4 regions of the Priestia sp. 53B2 genome follow, and region 1 is predicted to be linked to each of the others. Evidence: riboswitches for the same ligand, from Rfam matches in the RefSeq annotation. Region 1 holds a riboswitch; each other region holds the start of a gene.
What was found. A riboswitch is a leader RNA that binds a small molecule or an ion and turns the genes downstream of it on or off. The one in region 1 is predicted to bind cyclic di-GMP.

Region 2: another riboswitch for cyclic di-GMP. It lies ahead of ACN6NE_RS23800 (AbrB/MazE/SpoVT family DNA-binding domain-containing protein); the one in region 1 lies ahead of ACN6NE_RS30360 (anti-repressor SinI family protein).
Region 3: another riboswitch for cyclic di-GMP. It lies ahead of ACN6NE_RS16485 (glycosyltransferase family 2 protein); the one in region 1 lies ahead of ACN6NE_RS30360 (anti-repressor SinI family protein).
Region 4: another riboswitch for cyclic di-GMP. It lies ahead of ACN6NE_RS16540 (anti-repressor SinI family protein); the one in region 1 lies ahead of ACN6NE_RS30360 (anti-repressor SinI family protein).

The regions. Positions count from the first base shown of each region.
Region 1 covers NZ_JBLZXA010000041.1:33,341-38,668, reverse strand. Annotated here, with positions in the region: gene ACN6NE_RS30380 (MFS transporter) at 1-1,248, shown strand, start outside; gene ACN6NE_RS30375 (Alp7A family actin-like protein) at 1,847-3,031, shown strand; gene ACN6NE_RS30370 (hypothetical protein) at 3,049-3,426, shown strand; partial or broken gene ACN6NE_RS30365 (RNA polymerase sigma factor) at 3,482-3,598, shown strand; cyclic di-GMP riboswitch class I at 3,739-3,823, shown strand; gene ACN6NE_RS30360 (anti-repressor SinI family protein) at 3,804-3,965, shown strand; gene ACN6NE_RS30355 (anti-repressor SinI family protein) at 4,038-4,142, opposite strand; gene ACN6NE_RS30350 (AbrB/MazE/SpoVT family DNA-binding domain-containing protein) at 4,398-5,093, shown strand.
Region 2 covers NZ_JBLZXA010000027.1:630,751-636,078, reverse strand. Annotated here, with positions in the region: gene ACN6NE_RS23820 (hypothetical protein) at 15-245, opposite strand; gene ACN6NE_RS23815 (YhcN/YlaJ family sporulation lipoprotein) at 437-1,102, shown strand; gene ACN6NE_RS23810 (hypothetical protein) at 1,275-1,454, opposite strand; gene ACN6NE_RS23805 (DUF8096 family protein) at 1,524-1,637, opposite strand; gene ACN6NE_RS23800 (AbrB/MazE/SpoVT family DNA-binding domain-containing protein) at 1,612-2,079, opposite strand; cyclic di-GMP riboswitch class I at 2,315-2,399, opposite strand; gene ACN6NE_RS23795 (helix-turn-helix domain-containing protein) at 3,207-3,428, shown strand; gene ACN6NE_RS23790 (HNH endonuclease signature motif containing protein) at 3,445-4,266, shown strand; gene ACN6NE_RS23785 (peptidoglycan-binding protein) at 4,375-5,328, opposite strand, start outside.
Region 3 covers NZ_JBLZXA010000020.1:458,950-464,277, forward strand. Annotated here, with positions in the region: gene ACN6NE_RS16480 (sensor domain-containing protein) at 1-1,779, shown strand, start outside; gene ACN6NE_RS16485 (glycosyltransferase family 2 protein) at 1,812-3,314, opposite strand; cyclic di-GMP riboswitch class I at 3,338-3,422, opposite strand; gene ACN6NE_RS16490 (flagellin N-terminal helical domain-containing protein) at 4,552-5,280, shown strand.
Region 4 covers NZ_JBLZXA010000020.1:470,512-475,839, reverse strand. Annotated here, with positions in the region: gene ACN6NE_RS16560 (glycosyl hydrolase) at 1-530, shown strand, start outside; gene ACN6NE_RS16555 (acyltransferase) at 596-1,144, opposite strand; gene ACN6NE_RS16550 (hypothetical protein) at 1,492-1,686, opposite strand; gene ACN6NE_RS16545 (helix-turn-helix domain-containing protein) at 1,897-2,247, shown strand; cyclic di-GMP riboswitch class I at 2,345-2,431, shown strand; gene ACN6NE_RS16540 (anti-repressor SinI family protein) at 2,446-2,574, shown strand; gene ACN6NE_RS16535 (histidinol-phosphatase HisJ family protein) at 2,682-3,473, opposite strand; gene ACN6NE_RS16530 (HPP family protein) at 3,706-4,263, shown strand; gene ACN6NE_RS16525 (zinc ribbon domain-containing protein) at 4,357-5,328, opposite strand, start outside.

The DNA of each region.
Region 1 (5,328 bases):
GAAGAGAAATTACCCGTAAACCATTCAACCAAGTTGTTTGGAAATCGTGTTTTTCAAGCTATTATTATCTCTGGGTTATTCTTACAAATAGGGATATGGGTTAGGAATTTTGCTGTACTTCTTTTCATAATGGAGAAGACACACGGAGACCCATTTGCAGTATCTTTAATATCTGTAGCAGAATTTGCACCAATTTTTATTTTCTCCTTTATTGGCGGAACATTTGCAGATCGTTGGCGTCCAAAACGTACTATGGTGTGGTGTGATATTTTAAGTGCAATATCTGTATTTGCTGTGCTTATCACGCTTATACTTGGATCTTGGCACGTAGTATTTTTCGCAACTTTAATCTCTGCAATCCTTTCCCAATTCTCTCAGCCTTCAGGGATGAAACTGTTTAAAATGCATTTACCGGAGGAGCAAATGCAGGTAGGGATGTCAGTCTATCAAACGGTCTTTGCGATATTCATGGTTCTAGGACCAATACTAGGAACATTTTCCTTTCAAGCCTTTGGTATAAATCTCTCCATTGCGATCACAGGTACAGCCTTTTTACTTTCAGCAGCAGCGCTCACTTTTCTACCTTCTGATCGAAAGATGGAAGAAGAGAATGGAACTACATCACTGCTAAGTGAAATGAAAAGTGGTATTAAGTATGTTTTAGGGAAGAAAGAGTTGAGCCTGTTAGGTCTATGCTTTTTAGCAGCTGGACTAGGAATAGGGTTTATTCAGCCTCTTTCAATTTTCCTTGTAACAGAGCAGTTGGGCTTAGCAAAAGAAAATCTCCAGTGGTTACTTACAGCTAATGGAATTGGTATGATCTTAGGCGGAGCAGTAGTAATGATTTTTGCCAAAACAGTAGCGCCGCAAAGGCTGCTGGCATTTGGAATGGTTGGTAATGCAATTGGGTTTGCCATAATGGGATTATCAGTAAACCTATGGCTGACGCTGGGAGCTCAGTTTCTAAATGGTCTCATGTTACCGTGTATTCAGATTGGCATCAATACGATGATCTTACAGAGAACAGAGGCTGCTTTTATTGGCAGGGTCAATGGGATTCTAAGCCCTCTTTTTACAGGAGCCATGGTATTGACGATGAGTGTAGCTGGTATTCTAAAAGAGCAGTTTTCATTAGTTGCCATATTTGAAGCAGCAGCAGTCTTGTTTATTATAGGTTTGCTTTTTATATTACCTCTATATAATCTAAAAGAGGAGACAAAGCAGGAAGGTATAGAATTAGGAGAGTAAAAAATTAGTTATGAATGCTTATCTAAATACCTATAATGAAAAACAAAGCATTTTCGTTGTAAAAGTACAACCAAAGGAAATAGAATAAAATACGTTATGTTTTAATTCTAAAAGACGTGGTACACATATAGTACAGTATCAATATCATGTAGAATTGAATACTGTGAAAGGTTAAATACTTAGCTTAATGAAGGGACTGGTTCGGTTTTGAAAGACGTAACAGCGACTTCAGCAAATGTATTATCCCAATTGACAAGTAGGTATTGTGATTTAACGAATGGTACTCTCGTTATGAACCGTTATACGTAACGAAAGGGCCTCACATGGGCAAATGAACATGAGAATTATTTTTAGCAAGAGAGGGGAGCCTGCGTCATTTTTGATGCAGGCTCTTTTTATGTTGAAGCTATAAAGTAAGGCAAATAAGGTATTGAGTCTGAATATTGTTTATAGATACAAGTTCTACTTAATTTGAATAATTGTTGATAGATGTAATGTTTTGTAGATAACTTAGTTGCTCCCACATATTGAATATTTATCCTATATCAAGTACAATAAGTTGAATATAAGTTCAACTTAAAAGATGAGGTGTTTATAAATGAAAATTTCACGTTTTAATAAAGACTGCGGTAACTCTGTTGATATGAACATTATGGATGGATATCTATTTGATTTTCCAACGAATGTAGTTGAACTTCAAAAAGAAGCAGCCGACTCCTTTTTCACAGATGCGGTTACAGCTCCAGAAGAATTTAAGAAGCGCATTTTACTTTCTACAACCATTGAGGGCGAAGAGAAAGAGCGTTATTTCTTAGTAGGTGACATTGCAGCTAGTCAATTGCTAGCTAATAATCACATTAATAAATTACATAATAAAATTACAAGTCATATTCCATACATCACTTTTTTAGCTGCCATTGCGTATTACCATGCGTTACATGCGAAAAATAAAAAAGACAATACAATTGAAATTGACTATTTTTCTACCATGTTACCAATCTGGCTACTTAAGAAAGAGAGCACATTTGGGGCAGCTCAAAAAGCCATGGCTAATCGCTTTTTAGGCGACCATTCGTTTACTGTGCATACACCTGGATTTGAAAATACCTTAAAGGTAGTAGTAGAAGAAAGTGCATGCTTAAAAGAGGGAGAAAGTGCACGTTTTGCGTTAAAAAAAGACTTAACACTTCAAGATCGTGAAGATGCGAATGAGTATGTAGAATGTGAAACGGTCATGGTGGATATTGGTGGAGGTTCCATTGATGTGGTTATTCTACCTGAAGGGTTGAAGGCTGCCAATAGCCGTGAATCGTTCCAGAGCATTGAAGGAATTCCGTATTTAGCGCATATTGATAAATTGCGCAAAGAGAAATTCCTAGAATTATTTACAGACTTACGTGCCTTTGATCAATTTATTCTTGATAACTACAGTAAGCAAAAGTTTGTATTGAAAAACGAGAATACAGGCGAATCCATTGATTTAACAAGCACAATCAAATCTTCACTACGAGAATATGTGGAAATCTTATTGGCTAAATTAAATGATGTCGCACCACCACCAGCAAATAAACTGCGTAAGTATGTATACTGCGGCGGGGTAGCTCCTACTTTAGAAGTCGCTATCATGAATAGTATGCGTGACAAAATTGGAGAAGAACGTACGGAGAAGTATCATAAGGTTCCCCAAGATAGCCGCCATTTAAATTTATTTGGCTTAGAGATTCGTAGTATTGGTTACGTTCAAAAGAAGCAAGCAGCAGAGAAGAAAGCCGTTAAATCCTAACAACGTAGGTGATGGGGATGTCAGAGCGTCAAAATGCGTTTACGATTAAGACAAATCGATTGAGTGATGAAGTTTATAATAAACTAGCTAAATATGCAAAATCCCGCAAGTTAGGGGATTATATTTCATCTTTAATTCTGCGTGATCTAGATGATTCATCTACAGGAAGAAAAGCAATTGAAGACAAAAAAACCTACGAAATGTTTGAACATATCAAGAATGAATTAGCTGATTTAAAGGCATTAGCAAAAACAACAGGTTTTGTAGGAAGCGATTCCTTCAAAGAAGAAGAGCCTTCAAAGGTTCCCCAACTGAAAGAAGGAAAGATTGCAGATTTAGAAAATATATCTGGCTCATTAGACGATGACGACTTAGAAGAATATAACGATTTTTAAACAGTAAAGCCACTAGAAACATACTAGTGGTTTTTTCTGTTTTTATTTTAAAGATTTACCTTACAATGAGATTGCTACTTCCTTAAATATTAGCGTGGGAACAGTTAAGGCGAGGCTTCATCGAGCAAAATCTTTATTGAGAAAGATGTATGCGAAGCAAGGTAGTGATTAGCTGGATATTTATTTATTTTTTATAATGCTATTTATATTAATTAGTAATAGGTTATAAAGGGTTTTAAAAAATAAATGATAATACTTATTTTTACATAATTCGACACCCATTATATAGTAAGATATTTATAAATTTACATATTGAGATAAAGGCAAACTAGTTGAAAGACTAGGACGCAAAGCTACAGGTCTAAGGTCAAGTGGCTATGGCAGCTGAGCCCCCTGAATATCTGGAGGTAATTTTTATAGACAGTAAAGGACAATTAGTAGCACAAGAACTAAGTCAAGAATGGGTCAAACTTATAAAGGAAGCTAGAGAATTGGGATTAACCATTGAGGAAATTAAGAAGTTCTTAGAAAGCAAATAAACACTTTAACCATAAACAACATTAATTATAATTAATGTTGTTTATAGTCATTTAATTCTTGAGATTTTCTATTCAAAACTCCTTAAATTCCTCTGGAGTAATGGTGGAATTCATCGCTTCTTTAACTAAAGCTAGCCATTCCTGGGGAAGGGTAGTATCATGGTTTAAATTATTCATTGCAATATTCCTCCTCTACAACTTGTCCTATTATAAAACAAATTAATTTGTAATATAACCCATAATGTTAAAAATATTACTTTTAACCTATTATTTTCTTATTAATAATACATTTGGAATTCCCTCTGTTTATTTAGTTTATAAAAAATCAAGATTTAATAACATAGGTATGCTAATAAAGGCATAAAAAATAAATGGTGGGTACATTCAAAGTTAACCTTTATTTATGAAGTACATTTGAAAGGATTTTTATTAATGAAAGAGGACGAATCACTTAAAGAATACTTAATAATTGATAATATGGGGAGGGTAAAGATACCACCTCTGTTTTTAAAGCATGTTAATATCCAGCCATCTGCTACAATACAATTCTTCACCTACAAAAATTATTTTATTATGAAGCAGATTGAAGCTTCACCGGTATTTTTAGAGAAAAAAATGAAGTTGAACAATTTAATTAGAACTATCGATCATTTAGGCTATATTGTAATTCCAAAGATACTCCGTGAAATACATGATATGAATTTATGTGAAAAAATAGGAGTGAAATTAATTAACAAGAATATTATTTTCTACAAAAAAAGAAAACAGAATAAATCCCCAGGTCTAATAAAAGAGCCTATAGAACCTGAATTAAATAGGTTATCTTTACTTAAAATAAAAGAAGGGAAGATAAGGCTTCCTAATTTTTTATTGGAATCATTTAATCTAGAAGTAAGTATGCAATTACAGTTTTTTACTAAAGACCAAGGCACCATTGTTGCAAAAAAACACCGATATGAGTTTTTTACAGAAGGAAATCTTTTCTTTACTGGGCAATCGCGCGTAGTAAACAAAGATAAATACTTAAACATCCCTAAAAAGCTAAGGAATTATTTAAACGTCAATAACGGTGACGTTTTGGAAGTTAAAATAGAAGGAGATAAGTTAGTTATAAAGAAAGCTACTTAGAACGAAATACGAGTTAAACACTTATATCCAGAAGAAATGGATGTTTTCTTTTATAGTTGAATTCAGGTTACTAATAATTTTGTAATAGAAGGAAACCTACTTTATTATTTATAATAACATCCCTGTTTTTATCAAAGAGACAGTTGAGAACAATACTCTTATTAAATAAGTTGGCTTTTTCAATGAGAACCAATACAAGTAGGGAAATGAGCATTTCTCTAAAGTGCTGAAATTT
Region 2 (5,328 bases), on a different contig from region 1:
AGTATGCTTATCTTTTATTGGTTAGATATGCCGTTTTTCATTTGGCTTCTACTCGTCATTGTTTGTACGGCTGCTGGTGTCATCTTAGTTCCACGCCCTCTTGTTATCCCATAAGTGGCAACAGCCCCAATCCCAAGCCCCAATAACGAAAACATCCCGCTTCTGTTATTCCGTCTCTTCCCAAATATCCCTCTATTATTGCGACCGAAATTAAATAAGGAAGTTAACCAGCGTAAATTGTTCATTATGCGAATACCTCTTTTATATTTGTTTGAAAGAACATACTCTTCCAACGCCTTTATTTTTTGACGACTTTACTTATATATACTGGAAAATGATACTACCCCTTTTCATTTTCATATTATTCCCTGTAATTATTCTTGAAAATAATGCGGATTTTAAAAGATATACGAATATTACAAGGAGTGAAGACAAGATGAAGAAAAGAAAATATTTATTTGGTCTCCTATCAACCATTTTATCTGTAGGATTCCTTTTTGGTTGTAATGATAAAAAGGATGAAGCTGAGCCTGATCCAACTGAAGAACCTTCGGAACAAAAGGCAGAGAACAATCGTAATAACAATAGACCACTAAATGTTGGGGACCAACTCGATAGAAATTGGAATGATAAAAAGGATGAAGCTGAGCCCGATCCAACTGAAGAACCTTCGGAACAAAGAGCACAGAATGCTCGTAACAACAATGGGCCACTAAATGTTGGATATGATCCTAATGGGGATGATAATAATAATGACAATAATCAAACACGATTAGAAGTAGCTGATAAGGCTGCAGATCGTATTGCTAAATTAGACGAAGTAGACACTGCGAATGTGATTGTTACAAACCGAAATGCATACGTGGCTGTTGTTTTAAAGAATGGAGCAAACGGAGAAGTGACCGATCGTTTAAAAAAGAAGATTTCAGATCAAGTTAAAGCTACAGATCGGGATATTCGAAATGTATATGTGTCATCCGATCCTGATTTTGTGAATCGTATGGAAGGATACGGAAACCGGATTAATGAAGACGCGTCAAGAGATGGTCTATTTGAAGAGTTTACTGAAACCGTTCGAAGAGTATTTCCTAACAATCGTTAAATTAAAAGGATGATGCGTAGTAAGTCAATTACTATGTTCTAGAAAAGATAAACCTCCTTGGATTATAAGGAGGTTTCATCTATGTTTATCCTTCTCCACTTAAGAGGGATTTTTTATTATATATTTTTTTAATCCGCAATTCGCACATTTACATAAGACAATATTTACGTATTTAGTCTTCATCACGATCTGCTCTAAATGCATCATCGGATACTGAATTTAATTGATGGTTAAGCTTTTCGAAGTTATCTTGTTTTACCTTATTTATCATAGTAGCTTCACTAGAAATATTAGTTTTTTGTCTAGTATCTGCATTTCCACTAACTCCAAAACCAACATTGTTATCTGTCATAAAGATTCACCCCTTAATTATATTGTGTAGAGGTTATCTAAATAAATAACAGGGAGTAAGAGGAAATTATTAAATATTCTTTTTCATACCACAGTTGGTACATTCACGCAGAAACCTACCGCCGTCCACGCTGCTTTTAATACAAGGGCTAACTATACTAACAACTCTTCTTTTTGTTTTCATATAAAAATTTTGATTCTATCTCTGAAATTAATTTTCCAAGGCCTTGTTTGCTTAATATTAATTTCCCATTCAAAAACTCAAGATTATCTTCTGATTCTTCACCAGTCACTAAACATCTCTTAATAACATTGGTTTTAATAACAATTTTTTTCATTACAATAGTATCTCTTCGCTTATGTATTTCTAAATAGTCATTTTCTTTTAATGATAATTTCCCTCTTATTTGTTTTGGAATAACAACATATCCATTTTGATGTATATGTCGTCTAATAGGTTCCAATCCGTTAACAGTTCCTAAAGAATCAAACTTTCTTACCACAATATCTGCATTATGTATAAAGAACTCTATACTTGGGTTATTCTTACTAGGGTTTAATAAAGTAATAAATTCATCCGATAATTGAATCTTTCCTGACTTCTGAACTCTTACTTTAAGATTCATATACGATCCTTCCTTCATTAAAATACACATTCAACATCATATAATAAAAAGGGTTTAGATAACAAATACTATTCTTCATACCACACTTCGTACATTCATGCAGGAACTTATCACCTACCAATTTCTTTTCCGCATCTAATACATCTCCCAGAAGAAATTTCTATTTTATGCTGATTCTTAGCCTTACACTTGAAGATTTTTTTAAAAAACTCTCTCACTTTAAATTCTCCTTTTACCAGGTAAACAAGCTGTCATAGTCATTTGACCTTAGACCTTTGGTTTTACATCTGAGTCTTTCGATTAGTTTGCCTGTATTTTATTGTTATTATTTTACATTTAATTATATAATTAGAAATATATGAATTTTTTACATAAATCAGTATAGTTGATAAACGAGGAAAGTTCACTAGGTCTTACGATTTATTTTACATATAAATCCATCCAATACCTAAGATATAATTAAATAACAATTACGTTCCAATTGAGAGTCAAAAGATATATTTCAAATTACTTGTTGCTATAAAACACTTACGCTTATATGCCTGAAAGGTTGAATTACTATTTTAGTTCGTTGTCGTACATAAATTCCTTGTACTGAATTTATGTACTCTCTTTTATGTATAAGGCTTGTAGTATGATGAAATACCAGAATATTTTACTACTGAGCTCTTATCATATAACCTCGTTTAGATGCTTCTAGTTTTCTTTTTAATCACCTTCGCAAATTCACTAGTTTAGGGCTCTAAGTACTTTTCGCCTCGAAAAGAAATGAATTTCTCGTAATCTTTCATTTTTTATTATCATTTATTTATCCGCTAAATAAACTCCCCTGAAACTATTTAAAAAAGCATACACATTTCCAAAGCATCTACATAGTAGATACTCCCTGACTTAACGACAACTAAAAATACCTATAACTATCATAGTTGAAATTTTTAGAATAGCGTTGGTTCTGCATATCTACGTCATATAGAACGTCACGATAACCGCCACTCAACTCTTTGATAAATAGGAGGGCGCAGTATTAAATATCAGAATTTGTCCTTTAAATATTTTTTGATTGTTATTGAAGTTTATTGGAAGGAGCTTGTTCACTATAAAGCGAATTTATGACATAGGCGATGAAAATGAAGTTAATTTGTAAAACCGACAAAATTATTGAAGAGGAAGGATATCTAAAAAAACATGTAGCTAAAAAAGTAGGTGTTTCACCAACTCAATTATCTAATTGGATTGCAGTTAATAATTATCCAGGTGCTGATAAATTATTTATGTTAGCAAAGGTGCTAAATAGAAAAGTGGATGATTTATACGAATTTGATAAAGAAGATGGCTCAAAGAAAAACTAAAAAGGTGGAGATACACTTGGCAAATAGACCTCCAGTAAAAAAGGACATGAAAGAGCGATTAATTAAAGAGGCTGGAATGAAATGTGCAAATCCAGGATGTACTAATTATCGGGTTCATATTCATCACATTCAAGAGTGGGCAATTTATAAAACCCATGATGAAAAACATATGATAGCTATATGTCCAGCGTGTCATGATGAAGTACATTACGGGGTTCTAAAAATTGATGATGCAACCGTCTATCGGTGGAAAAATATAAAAAGAACAAAAAATAATAGAGATCAACTATTCATTGAACCTGATTTAGATTCTAAATTATTATTAGGAACTATTAATGTCACAGGCCCATCGGGTGTAACTGTATTCGAATTATCCAATAGTAATAAATTAGGGTTTAAGTTGGTAGATGGAGATATTTTTTTAATGAATTTGAGTATCAGAGATTTAAAAAATGAGGAAACAATCAAAGTAGTGGAGAATCATGTAAAGTATAAATTAGATGAGAAAATAGAGTATACAAGAAGACCTGGAAGAATCAAAATCACAACATCAAACTTTTTAGATTTTATACCATTATGGGCTTTACCTAAAATGCTTAGCATAGGTTATTCTCTTGAAAAAGGTATTTTAACTCTTTTGGATGTAGAAGTTATGGAACCGGGCTTAGTCAAAGTTAAAGGCCTTTGGTCAGATAATAACCAAGTTGTACTTATTACAGATGAGGCACTCTCTTTTATCTTTCCATATATAGAGAGACCTTTAACACTTATAGGTGGTGAAAGCACCACTTATCGACATATGGGCAAAGTTTCAAAGAGTCTTTTCGGCTTTAAATAACTAATTTAAAATCAATTCCAGGAGGGAATATATTTTTTTAAAAAAGGGTCCTCAGCATCTAACTGCAAGACCCTTTTTTAGATATTTTCACTTAACAATGAACATAAGTTAGTAACCTTTAGATTTCAATACAGCTTGTAGTTTACCTTTTGTATTAGGACCGTATGTTCCATCCACTTCATATGGTAAGTAAACTTTCTGGAAACGTGTTACAGCATCTGTTGTCTTAGCTCCATAGATTCCATCTGCTGCACCACACTTAAAATACACAGCATTTAAAGCCTCCTGAAGCTGTTTGATTGCGCTCTTATCCGTTGAACCTACCTTAAGCACCCCTGAAGGAAGAGGATATTTATATTCTGACTGATTTTTTTTAGGCGTTTCTGGAGTTGGTGTATAAGTATTCTTTGCGGTACCGAATTTAATTGTTTGACCGATTTTTAATTGAGATGGTTTTACATCTGGATTAGCCGCAATTAAATCCTCTACAGTAATACCTTCCTTTCCATCTTTTAAAGCAATAGACCAGAATGTATCTCCTTCTTGAATTGTATATAAGCCAGGTACTGGATCAGGTTGTTTAGCTTCTGGAAACATATCAGATAGTACATCTTTAAATGCCTTATTGTAATCAAATACGCAGCATGCTTTCCAGCTATACCCGGGCATTTCGCTATGCGCTTTGTCATACTTACCAATTCCATCAGCTATTAAAGCTTTATGCAAGTCAATAATAGAACGAATAGTTGCCTCACTAAGCTTATCCGCACGATAATCCCCGATAACACAGATACCAAGTCCAATGCTGTTGCTATTTCCAACGTGATAGCTTTTCTTAGAAATGTCCACGCAATAATAAATAGTCGCTTTTCCACCCATAACATGCTTAGGATCAATGATTAGATGGTATGCAATTTCTGGCCAGCCGTTTGTTCGTACATGAAAGTCAGCAAATGATTCAATTTTAGATCCACCAGCTGATAACTTAGTCAATGAGTGGTGCCATACACGTGTAGTAATGGATTTTACACCGTTCTTACGCTTGCTATAAGATCCTTTATG
Region 3 (5,328 bases), on a different contig from region 1:
GAACAAGCGGATGCGGTAGCAGATGACCAGGGAAACATCGTACAGCTGATTGGCGTTGTGCACGATATTACCGAATCGAAAGTAAGTACGAATGAATTAAAGCAAAAAGAACAGCAGTTTCAAACGATTTACAACAATTTGGATGCTGGAATATGGTCCGTTGATGTACAGCGTAATAAAATGATTGTATGTTCAAACGGTGTTAGCAACATTTACGGAGAAGATGCGGCTAAATTTTTAGGAAATAGAGATCTGTGGGAAAGCTTTATTCACCCAGAAGATAAACCAGCTGTGGCAAAAGGGCAGCATCAATTACAAAAAGGAAAAACAATTCGTCAGCAGTATCGAATCTACACAAAAACAGGTGAGATGAAATGGGTAAAAGATCGGTGCATTCCCACGCTTGACGAAAATGGCAAGCTGGTGCGTATAGATGGCATTATTGAAGATATTACTGCAGAAAAAAAGTATATGGATCAAGTTGAATATCTTGCGACTCATGATCATGTGATGAACTTACCGAATCGGAGAAAGTTTGAAAAGAAATTAAAAAACTTCATTCGACAGATGAGAAAAGATGGAGATTCATTAGCGGTCTTTTATCTAGGACTGGATCGTTTTAAACATATTAATGATACATTAGGCCACGACGTAGGCGACCGTTTGCTGCAGCGCATCGCTAAACGATTGAAAAAATTCGTAACCCCAAATGTAATACTAGCTAGAGTAGGAGAAGACGAGCTTGCGATTTGTTTTTCATCTCTTGAACACATAAATGAATGTCCAAATCTAGCTGCTGCTCTTTTACAAGAAATCGAAAAAGAAATTACCATTGACGACTTTTCTCTTTACGTCACAGCCAGTATAGGAATCAGCATCTACCCGCATGACGGTGAAGATGCAAAGATGCTACTAACGAATGCTAACCTTGCTATGCGGCGTGCAAAAGAAGTCGGACGAAGCGACTGGCAGCTGTACTCTCCGTTAATGGACAGCGAGACGTATAAAAGCTACCACCTGGAAAAAGGACTGCGCAACGCACTTCTTCAAGATGAATTTTTTATTGAATATCAGCCAATGGTTCATACAAACAGCAGAGAGATTGATAGTATCGAAGCGTTAATTCGCTGGAATCATCCGGAATGGGGACGCGTATCACCGGAAGACTTTATTCCATTAGCAGAAGAAACTCATTTAATTATTGAACTCGGCGACTGGGTAATCCAGCATGTGTGCAAGCAACTGCAGCAGTGGAAGAATCAAGGATTACAAACCGTGCCCGTTTCGATTAACGTCTCGTCTAAACATTTGCTGAAACGCGGATTTGTAGAGCACGTTCAACAAACGTTAGCTCATTACAACATCGATCCTTCATTCATTGAATTTGAAGTGACGGAAAGCTCCATTATTCAGTATGAAGAACACGTAAAAAAAGTCATGGATGAATTAAAGAAAATTGGCGTAACGTTTGCTTTAGATGATTTTGGCACCGGCTTTTCTTCGTTATCACATTTAAAAGACTTCGAATTTAACACACTCAAAATCGATAAAACATTTATTCAACACGCGACTGATAAAGGAAAGCAGCAGGCCATTACAAAAAGCATTTTGTACTTAGCTCATGCTCTTAACATGAAAGTGATTGCAGAAGGCGTTGAAACAAAAGAGCAGCTCGCCTTTTTACAAAGACACGAATGTTCCTTTATTCAAGGCTATATTGTCAGTCAGCCGGCTGCTCATCAAAAAATCGCAGAATATTTAAAGAGGCGATTTCTATAAAAAAGTGATGTCTTAACGAGACATCACTTTTTTTACGCTTGAATAGGTTTTCGAAGCGTCCAAATTTGGTAAAACATATAAAGAGACTGATAGATGGTCAAATACGTCAGCAAGATCCAGCCGTTCATTAAGTACGGATAAATGGCTTGCTGTACAGAAGGGCTCGTTAAGTAGTCACGGAAATAAATGCATAGTACCACAATCATTCCTGTAAATGCAAAGCCCGTTAAAATCCCTTGCCCTAATTTACTGTGCGTTTTCCCGTTTTCTGCGTTGTATTGATTTGCCCAGCCGTCTTTTTTATTAGCGGCAAGTCTCTCTAGCCATACTTGACTAAACGTAATTAAATTCACCCACAGATAAATCTCCGGACTAATCAAAAGACCGGCCAGTATCACATCAATCGGCCTGTGCATCGGCGTTTTGACAGCGAGCATAATATTTAACACAGAAGCTAACGCAATTGGAATCACCCAAAGCCAAGACCAGTAAAATTGATCGGTCGCAAGCGCAGCCGATAACAATAAAATAAACAGCAGGCGAATAAGTAAATCACATAGTGTCTTGATCTGTGAACGCCACAGCTTTCCTTTATGCTTGGTTCTCACGTCCAAGTTTCCGTTTGTCAGTAAATCAACGGTTCCAGACTTCCATTTATTACGCTGTTCACGGTACGTATGATAGCTTCTCATCGAGTCCACGAAGCAGCGAGCGCCTGGACTGATTAACGTTTTCCAATTGGACTTTTGCAGCTGCCACGTCAGCAGCATATCCTCAACGTCGCTGTCATTTTGCCAAGGACCGTCAAGCTTATTTTCTTCCACTATATTTTGAAGCGCTTCAGGGCGAAACAGCGTAGCCTGACCGCCGAGTACGTACGTGCTTCCGCCGTGATACTGAAGATCTAACAGCCAGCTCGCCATATCCTGCTTTTGCTGGTGTGTCCACCACCTGGCTACCGGTCCGCCGTACTCGCTGCTTGCGAGCTTTTCCTCGTAATGGACATCATCTTTTGAAAGCGAGCTTTTCTTTTTAGGCATTCTCATCGTATATTTTGCCATCACGCCGCCGATGTTTCGCGACGTCATTAAATCTTCCCATAAATTAATAAGTGCTTTTGGAGCTAAGCGGCTGTCTGCATCCATCCCTAAAATCGCTTTAATCGACTCTTTATACAGCTGCTGATATTTCGTCAGCGTCGTATTATATAAATCTAGCGTATCTCCATATATCTTTTTCCAAACCGTATTTAACGCGCCGACTTTTCGTTGTTTATTGCCTTCAGTGACAAGTACTTTTACATTTAAGTCAAATTCATCTCCAGCCAGCTCCGCTTTTTCTTTTGTGCGGTCCGTACAGTTATCTGCAATCACAAATACATCGAGCTCCACATTATTCGGAAGAAGCTGATCGCCTAAACCTGCCAAGCAGTCACGAATTGATTTTTCTTCATTGTGCGCCGGAATAAAAGCCACGATGCGCGGCCTCATATACGAAGCTCCAATACTTCCAGTAACGACACGCTGATTGTTCATGTTTTCCTTTACCTCCTGATGTATCAGGAAACCCAGCCGTCCTAGTCCTATGACCTTAGACCTGAGGTTTTGCGTCCCAGCCTTTCGACTGGTTTGCCTTTGACTGAACAAGTTAAGTTCACTACTCTTCGTTCCGTTTAAAGAACAAAATACCTAAAATAATACTATATAACGAATGTATTTTTTAGATTTTACCATAAAAATAGGTTGAATTACCCTAAAAAAGATTCGACAAATTTCGATGATTACTTGCGCTTACAAAGTAGATACATAGTAAATTGCTCTCGAAAGAAACGCTTTCCAACGGGCTTTTTAATCGCTACTTCAGAAAATAAATAGCAGGAGATGAAGAAAAAGGAATAGAAGCAAAGGGTAGCAAATTAACTGCTGATGATACTGGTGAAGATACCCAAACCATGCCAGAAGATATAACGAAAGCAGAGCGTTTAGAAAGAGGAATTCTATTATATAGTTAAGGCTCAAAGGTTGAACATGCTACTTATAAAATAACGCAAGAAAGTAAAAACAAGATAGGGATAAAATTTCAGCAAGAGTCACGATTAAAACGTTTGTGAAGATTTGGTAAGCGTAGACCTTTTCGGCATCCAGTTTTCCGTTAAAGATAAAAAATCAGGAGAAGATCAGCTTCTTATGGAAGACGAGCACAAATTTAAACAAGTGCCACCAGGCTATTTACTCAGGTTTGTCATTCATTTTTTTATTAAAAACCTTCCTAAAAACGCCAACTATTTCTATCTATATATGGATAGCACTATTGCCCTTTACTGAAGAAACATATTGGTAGCTTGACAGGTTGTCAGATAGTAAACAGTAAAGGTAAATGTTGTTTAAAGAAGCGATTGTCTGTGGATGGTTTATCATGCAAGAGGGCCTATACTTTAGGCGTTGATGATACATACCTTGTCTAGAATGTAAGATAAGACTAGTTTATAGTTAACAAAAATGTGAGAGGTTTTTAAAAGAGAAGGAGTAAATGATTTTTTAAAAAGTATTCAAATAGAGTCTATCTCTAGCAACAGCATCAATAAAATTCTAAAAAAATAAAAATAGAGTGTAAACAACTTACCCCCAATGTCGATATATAGTATGAACATATTTCCTAGAGGTATATGTTTGATTACTGTCATTCCTCACTTAATTAATTATTAAGTGAGGGGCTTCTTGAATACAAGGATGTAACCAAGAAGTAAAACCAATTATATGGAGGTAAAGGAAAATGAGAATTAATCACAATATTACGGCGTTGAATACGTATCGTCAATTTAACAATGCAAACAATGCACAATCAAAATCAATGGAGAAGTTATCTTCTGGACTTCGTATTAACAGTGCGGCGGATGATGCTGCAGGTCTTGCAATTTCGGAAAAAATGAGAGGGCAGGTTCGTGGGTTGGATATGGCTTCTAAGAATGCGCAAGATGGCATTTCTATGCTTCAAACAGCAGAGGGTGGACTTAACGAAGTTCATGATATACTTCAACGTCAACGTGAACTAGCAGTTCAAGCTTCAAGTGATACAAATGTAGCAGCGGATCGTACAGCTTTAAAAGACGAATTTGATCAACTGTCTGCTGAAATTGGGCGTATTAAAGATAACACAACGTTCAATACAAAAAAATTATTAGATGGTTCAGATACAGATGGTAAGATTCAGGTTGGAGCAGATGCAGATCAGACAATCGTCGTTGATTTTACAACTACTGGACTAAATCTTTCCGATGCTCATACTGCAGTATCTGCGCTTGATATCTCAACACAAACTGGTGCTAACGATGCTATCACAGCTGTTCAATCTCAAATCGAGTCTGTATCTTCAGGTCGTTCTTATCTAGGCGCGCTTCAAAATCGTTTAGATCATACAATTAATAACTTAAATAATGCTTCAGAAAATTTAACTGCAGCAGAATCTCGTGTTCGTGACGTAGATTATGCTTTAGCTGCATAGCCAGTGACAAGCACAGTCGTCCTAGCTGGTAACGGCTAGCGATTATAA
Region 4 (5,328 bases), on a different contig from region 1:
CAATTGCTGTACAGTTAAAAAGACTGCAAGATGCTAAAGTTCCAATCCTATTTAGACCGTTGCACGAAGCCGAAGGAGGATGGTTTTGGTGGGGCGCCAAAGGTCCTGAACCAGCAAAACAGCTATACAAACTGATGTATAACCGCTTAACTTACTATCACAAAATTAATAATATTATTTGGGTATGGAATTCTGTATCTGAAGATTGGTATCCAGGTGATAAATATGTAGATATTGTCAGTTATGACTCCTATCCTAAAGCTGGGAACTACAATGCTATAAGTTTACAATATGACCGACTGAATTCACTTGTAAACAACAAAAAGCTTGTAAGCTTATCAGAAAATGGACCGATTCCTGAACCAACTGATTTGAAGGATTATCATATCTCATGGAGTTGGTTTCTTACGTGGAAAGATGAATACTTGAAAGATGGTATTATAAATAGCCGAGAGCATTTATTGAGGGTTTATAATAGCCCTTATGTCATTACACTTGAAGAACTTCCTGACCTTCAAATTTATAAATAGCTATATAAGAACATCCCCATTAATAGTTTAATGGGGATGTTTTATGTAACCTTCACTATAATTTTCTATTCTCTGATCCATCCGTCTTTTATTTCTAAATTTTTAACCATTTTTGCTGGAGAACCGGCTACTAGGACATTAGGTGGTACATCCTTATTTACTACACTTCCAGCTGCAACAACAGAATTTTCACCTATTGTTACACCGCTCAAAATTGAACAGCCTCGTCCAATCCAGACATTATTTTCAATCACTACTTGCTCACTCTTTAAAGAATCATTAGAATCTACAAGATGATAGTTACTGTCGATTATATTTGTCAACGGACCTATCTTTACATTATCCCCGATTCTAACTAATCTAGCACAACCTATATCTACCCCGTAATTAATAAATACATTATTTCCAAATACTATTTTCGATTCTTTGTTCTCTGTATTCAAGCTTACTTTTATGGGACGCCCAGTAATTGATAAGTTGTCTCCTGCTACAATCTGGCCTTGAGATTTTACTGAACAGCCCCCTCTTAATCGTGGTAACTTACCTGATTTTGAAAGTTTAAATTTTAACAAACTTCCCTTAGTTACTGCAAATGCTTTGTCTACAACTGACATTCAACATAACTTCCTTCCCATTATTATCAAATATCTTCAAAATACTACATTATTGGTTACAAAGGAAGTACTTTAGGATAAATAGGTATATATTTACTAAGAAACCTTATTTAAGAAGAGACTTTTCTATTTGTAATTTCGTTTCATGTTCTCGTTAAATATATTTTTATTACTCGCTTGATTAATAAACAGATTATCATACAAATTTTCCTAGTATAAATTAATGAATTTATTGTATATTGTCTAAAAATTGTGCTACCCGCTTAAAGCATTCTAATGATTATAAATAATTCCTTTAGAGGTAGGAATTATTTATCTTAATGACAAACTCTCTTTTCCTTTATCTTTTAAGGAATGCTGTAGATATTCATGCGATTCGGTCCCGCGCCAAGCTCGCCTCTCATGCCTCCTGTTCCAAATTCCAGCTGTTTATAAAACGCATCTTCTCGTTCACGTTCCGTCATGTCATTCATTTGTTTTTTTAATTCACTTTGTAATTCATTATGATTGATCCATTTATTCCATTCGTTGTTCCACGTCACGTTCATCTCTCCTGTCTTGTGTTTATCTATTAGTATTGTGAACGATTCATATGAACTAGATATGAATTTTACCAGAGACCTTTGTATCAAAATGATTTTAAAGTTAAAAATATTTTTCTTTATAAAGAACATTTTTTAGGATAAACACGTACTGAATAAGTGTATATGCATTATAATGAACAAAAGACATAAAAAAAGGACGGGCTGAATGTGGTAGGAGCCAAAATTAAAAGTTTGCGATTAAAAAAAGGATATTCAATTACACGACTAGCTGAAAATGCCAAAATTTCAAAATCATATTTATCTCATTTAGAAAAAGGGCTAAACAATAACCCTTCTCTTCACATGCTTAATAAAATTGCGTCTTCCCTTAATACAACGATTGATGAATTAATTGAAGCTGAGATTAGTCATCCTGTATCATCTTCAAAACCACTCATTAACAAAGACTGGCTTTACTTAATTGAGCAAGCAATTAAAGACGGCATGACCAAAGAAGAGTTTGTGGAATTTCAATGTTATTTAAAGTTCAGAAAAAAAATGAACTCACCAATTGATTGATTTTTATTTTTATAACAATCGACCTATTTCGACACATTTTATGAAATTTTTGCTATAAAATAGCCTGAGTTACCAATGTAAGAACTATTACAAATTCTCCAGACAAAGGCAAAACTATTGAAAAAAAGTGACGCAAAGCTTCAGGTCTAAGGCCGCTTTTGGCTATGATGGCTGGGTTCCCTGGCAAAGGGTGGATGAATGGTAATGAAAGAAGAAAATGTATTGTCAATCGATCAAGAGTGGGTAAGTCTTATCCAAATAGCTCGCACACTCGGACTTACCGCAGAAGAGGTCCGGAAATTTTTATCGGAGTTTAAGCGGAAGTGAATTTTAAAAGCACACTCTTGTTTGAGCGTGCTTTTTCCAGTTCTCCTTATTCTTCTAATGGATAAAATTTATGTTTTTCGTTATGAAGAAAATGAAATACGCTTATATTAAATGCGAATTCCTTTTCCCTGACGCTGATCAAACGTATAAATCTCCGTAAATCCGCATTGCTTTGCCATTTCAACCGCTTCTTTCATATGTGCTCCTGCGGTTTCTGCAAAGTGCGAATCAGATCCAATCGTTAAGATTTCTCCGCCTAAATCACGGTACAGCCCAACAACTTCAAGTGCCGGCAGCGCCTCACCCAGCTTCCCTCTTATACCTGAAGTATTAATTTCAATTCCGATATTGCGCTCGATTGCTTTTTTCAAAATATCTGCAAGAATATCTTTAAATTGGTGAAAGTCGTAAATGCCATATTGATCAAACGTATAGCGCTTCATTAAATCTAAATGAGCCAGCACATCAATATCCGCTTCGCTTACGAGCTTATACATTTCGTTAAAATAAGCACGGTAAATTGCTTCTTTATCATTAAGCTCCAAATGTTTACGAAGCTTGATGTTATTAATGTTGTGAACAGATCCTAAAATAAAATCAAAGTTCTCCTGCTGCATTGTTTTTTGATATTTTTCTTTCAGATAGTGCGGCTCACAAATTTCAATTCCTTTTTTAATCACTAGCTGATCTTGAAACTGATCTCTGCATTCCGCTAGTTCTCGTTCATATTTATCAAAATCCATATGACCATACGTTGGCGCTAATGGATTTAATGAAAAGTGCTCGGTAAAACAAATTTCGTTTATGCCGTTTTTTACAGCCTGTTCGCACACTTCTTTCATGACTGCCTGTGAGTCAAATGAATTGTTCGTGTGATGATGGTAGTCTACTAGATACATAATTTAGTCACCTCTAGGTATATTATACATTTCTCCTGCTCTTACTGCACATAGAGACCCTTTTCTCCCTTATCCCGCCTTTTTTCGTTCATCAAAAGTATTTCCAATAAAAAAAGATATTTTTCCTCTTCCAGTAATCCTTCTTTTCTTATAAACTAACTTAATATAGCAGATGTTCTGACATACAACTTGACAAACAACTTTTACTTACAAAAGAGAAAGGAAAGAAGAAATGCAAATTGAAAAAAGTTTCTCTCAAACAAAAAGCCCCTTTCTATCTTACTTAAGCTCTTATGCTAAAAAGATGAAAGGAGAACTAAAAGAAGAACCGAAAATTAATTATAGAGATGCGGTCGTTTCTTCAATCGGAGGCTTAATTGCGATTATTATCAGCAGCGCGATTGCACTAGCGCTTGGTTATCCAATGGCGCTTGCTCCGATTGGCGCGAGCTGCGTACTTGTTTTCGGGGCACACAAAGGCCCTTTATCACAGCCTCGCCACGTGCTTGGAGGGCATTTGCTCGCAACCGTTTCTGCACTTATTATCTGGAGTTTATTTCATCGAAGTCTCATCACCATAGCGATTGTGCTTGCCTTCGTTCTTATTTTAATGATTCTTACAAAAACCGTTCATCCTCCCGCTGCAGCTAGCGCGATTGTCGCAATTAATACTCAGGCAGGCTGGGGATACTTAGGTATTATTATGATTTGTGCATGTGTAGTTGTACTGATTTCTACCGTGTATAATAATTTATTTCAAGACCGGCAGTATCCCAGGTATTGGGTTTGATATATAAAAAAGACGTCTTCTCATGGAAGACGTCTTTTTTATTTGTTTTTACCTACTAAGTTGTTTGCTTTTTCAAAGTCTATTTATCAGCTCTTACTTTACTTCCGTTGAACGAATAAGCTGATAAACTCCCAAACTTCCATCAGATAATTCTTTTACTTTATGAATACTGTTGAATTTTTTGTACTTAACAGATCCATCTCCGTACGAAATATCATACTCTTCTGTTGTATATACTTTATACATAGAGTCATCAATTTTCGTTACTCTATTTACGTTAAAGCTTAATAAATCTTCTGTTATTCCTTTTTTGATTAGGTAAGCTGTATAGTCTTTTTGTTCCTTGTATTTTGGTCCGTTAGAATCGATATAAGGCTCTGCAATAGAGAAGTCTCCACTGTTAATTGAGGAAATTGTAGCGTACATATATTGTTCAATAAAATTAGACACTTCGCTAGTAGATACTCCAGAATCAGCTTTTGAACCTTGGTCATCCGATTGTTCTTCCTCAGAAGGAGCTGATGCTTTTGCCGTAGCTTCTGTCGTATTTTTTTCATCAAAATTAAGCGCCACATCTTCCATGCCTTTTTTAATTGATACTTCTTCCGTTTTCTTTTCTCCGCGTTTTGCATATAGTTTTACTGAACCGTCCATTGGCAGCGGACCTAAATAATCAATATCGCCAATCTCTGTTTTTGTATCTTTGCCATTAACGAACAGGGTCGCGTCATCATAATCTGAAGAAACGTATACCGCATGATCTGACCAATCAAATTCCACGTTCACATCTTCTCCGTTGGTGGCTTCAATCTCTTGTTCGTTTTCAACTTTTCCATAATCATTTTGCACTTCACCTTTTACGGTATGCGTACCAGGTAAAAATGGACCAATCTTTTTAGAGGAGTCACTGCTTACTGTTCCAGCTTTTTTTCCGTCAATATATACCGCTGTCGCATCTTCTGTAGACTGAACTTTTGCATATACAGGGTTTACTTGTACCGTGTAGTGATCAAAGATTCCCCATTTCTTTCCGTCTTGTTCTAGCTTTGCGTATGAAGAGTGATC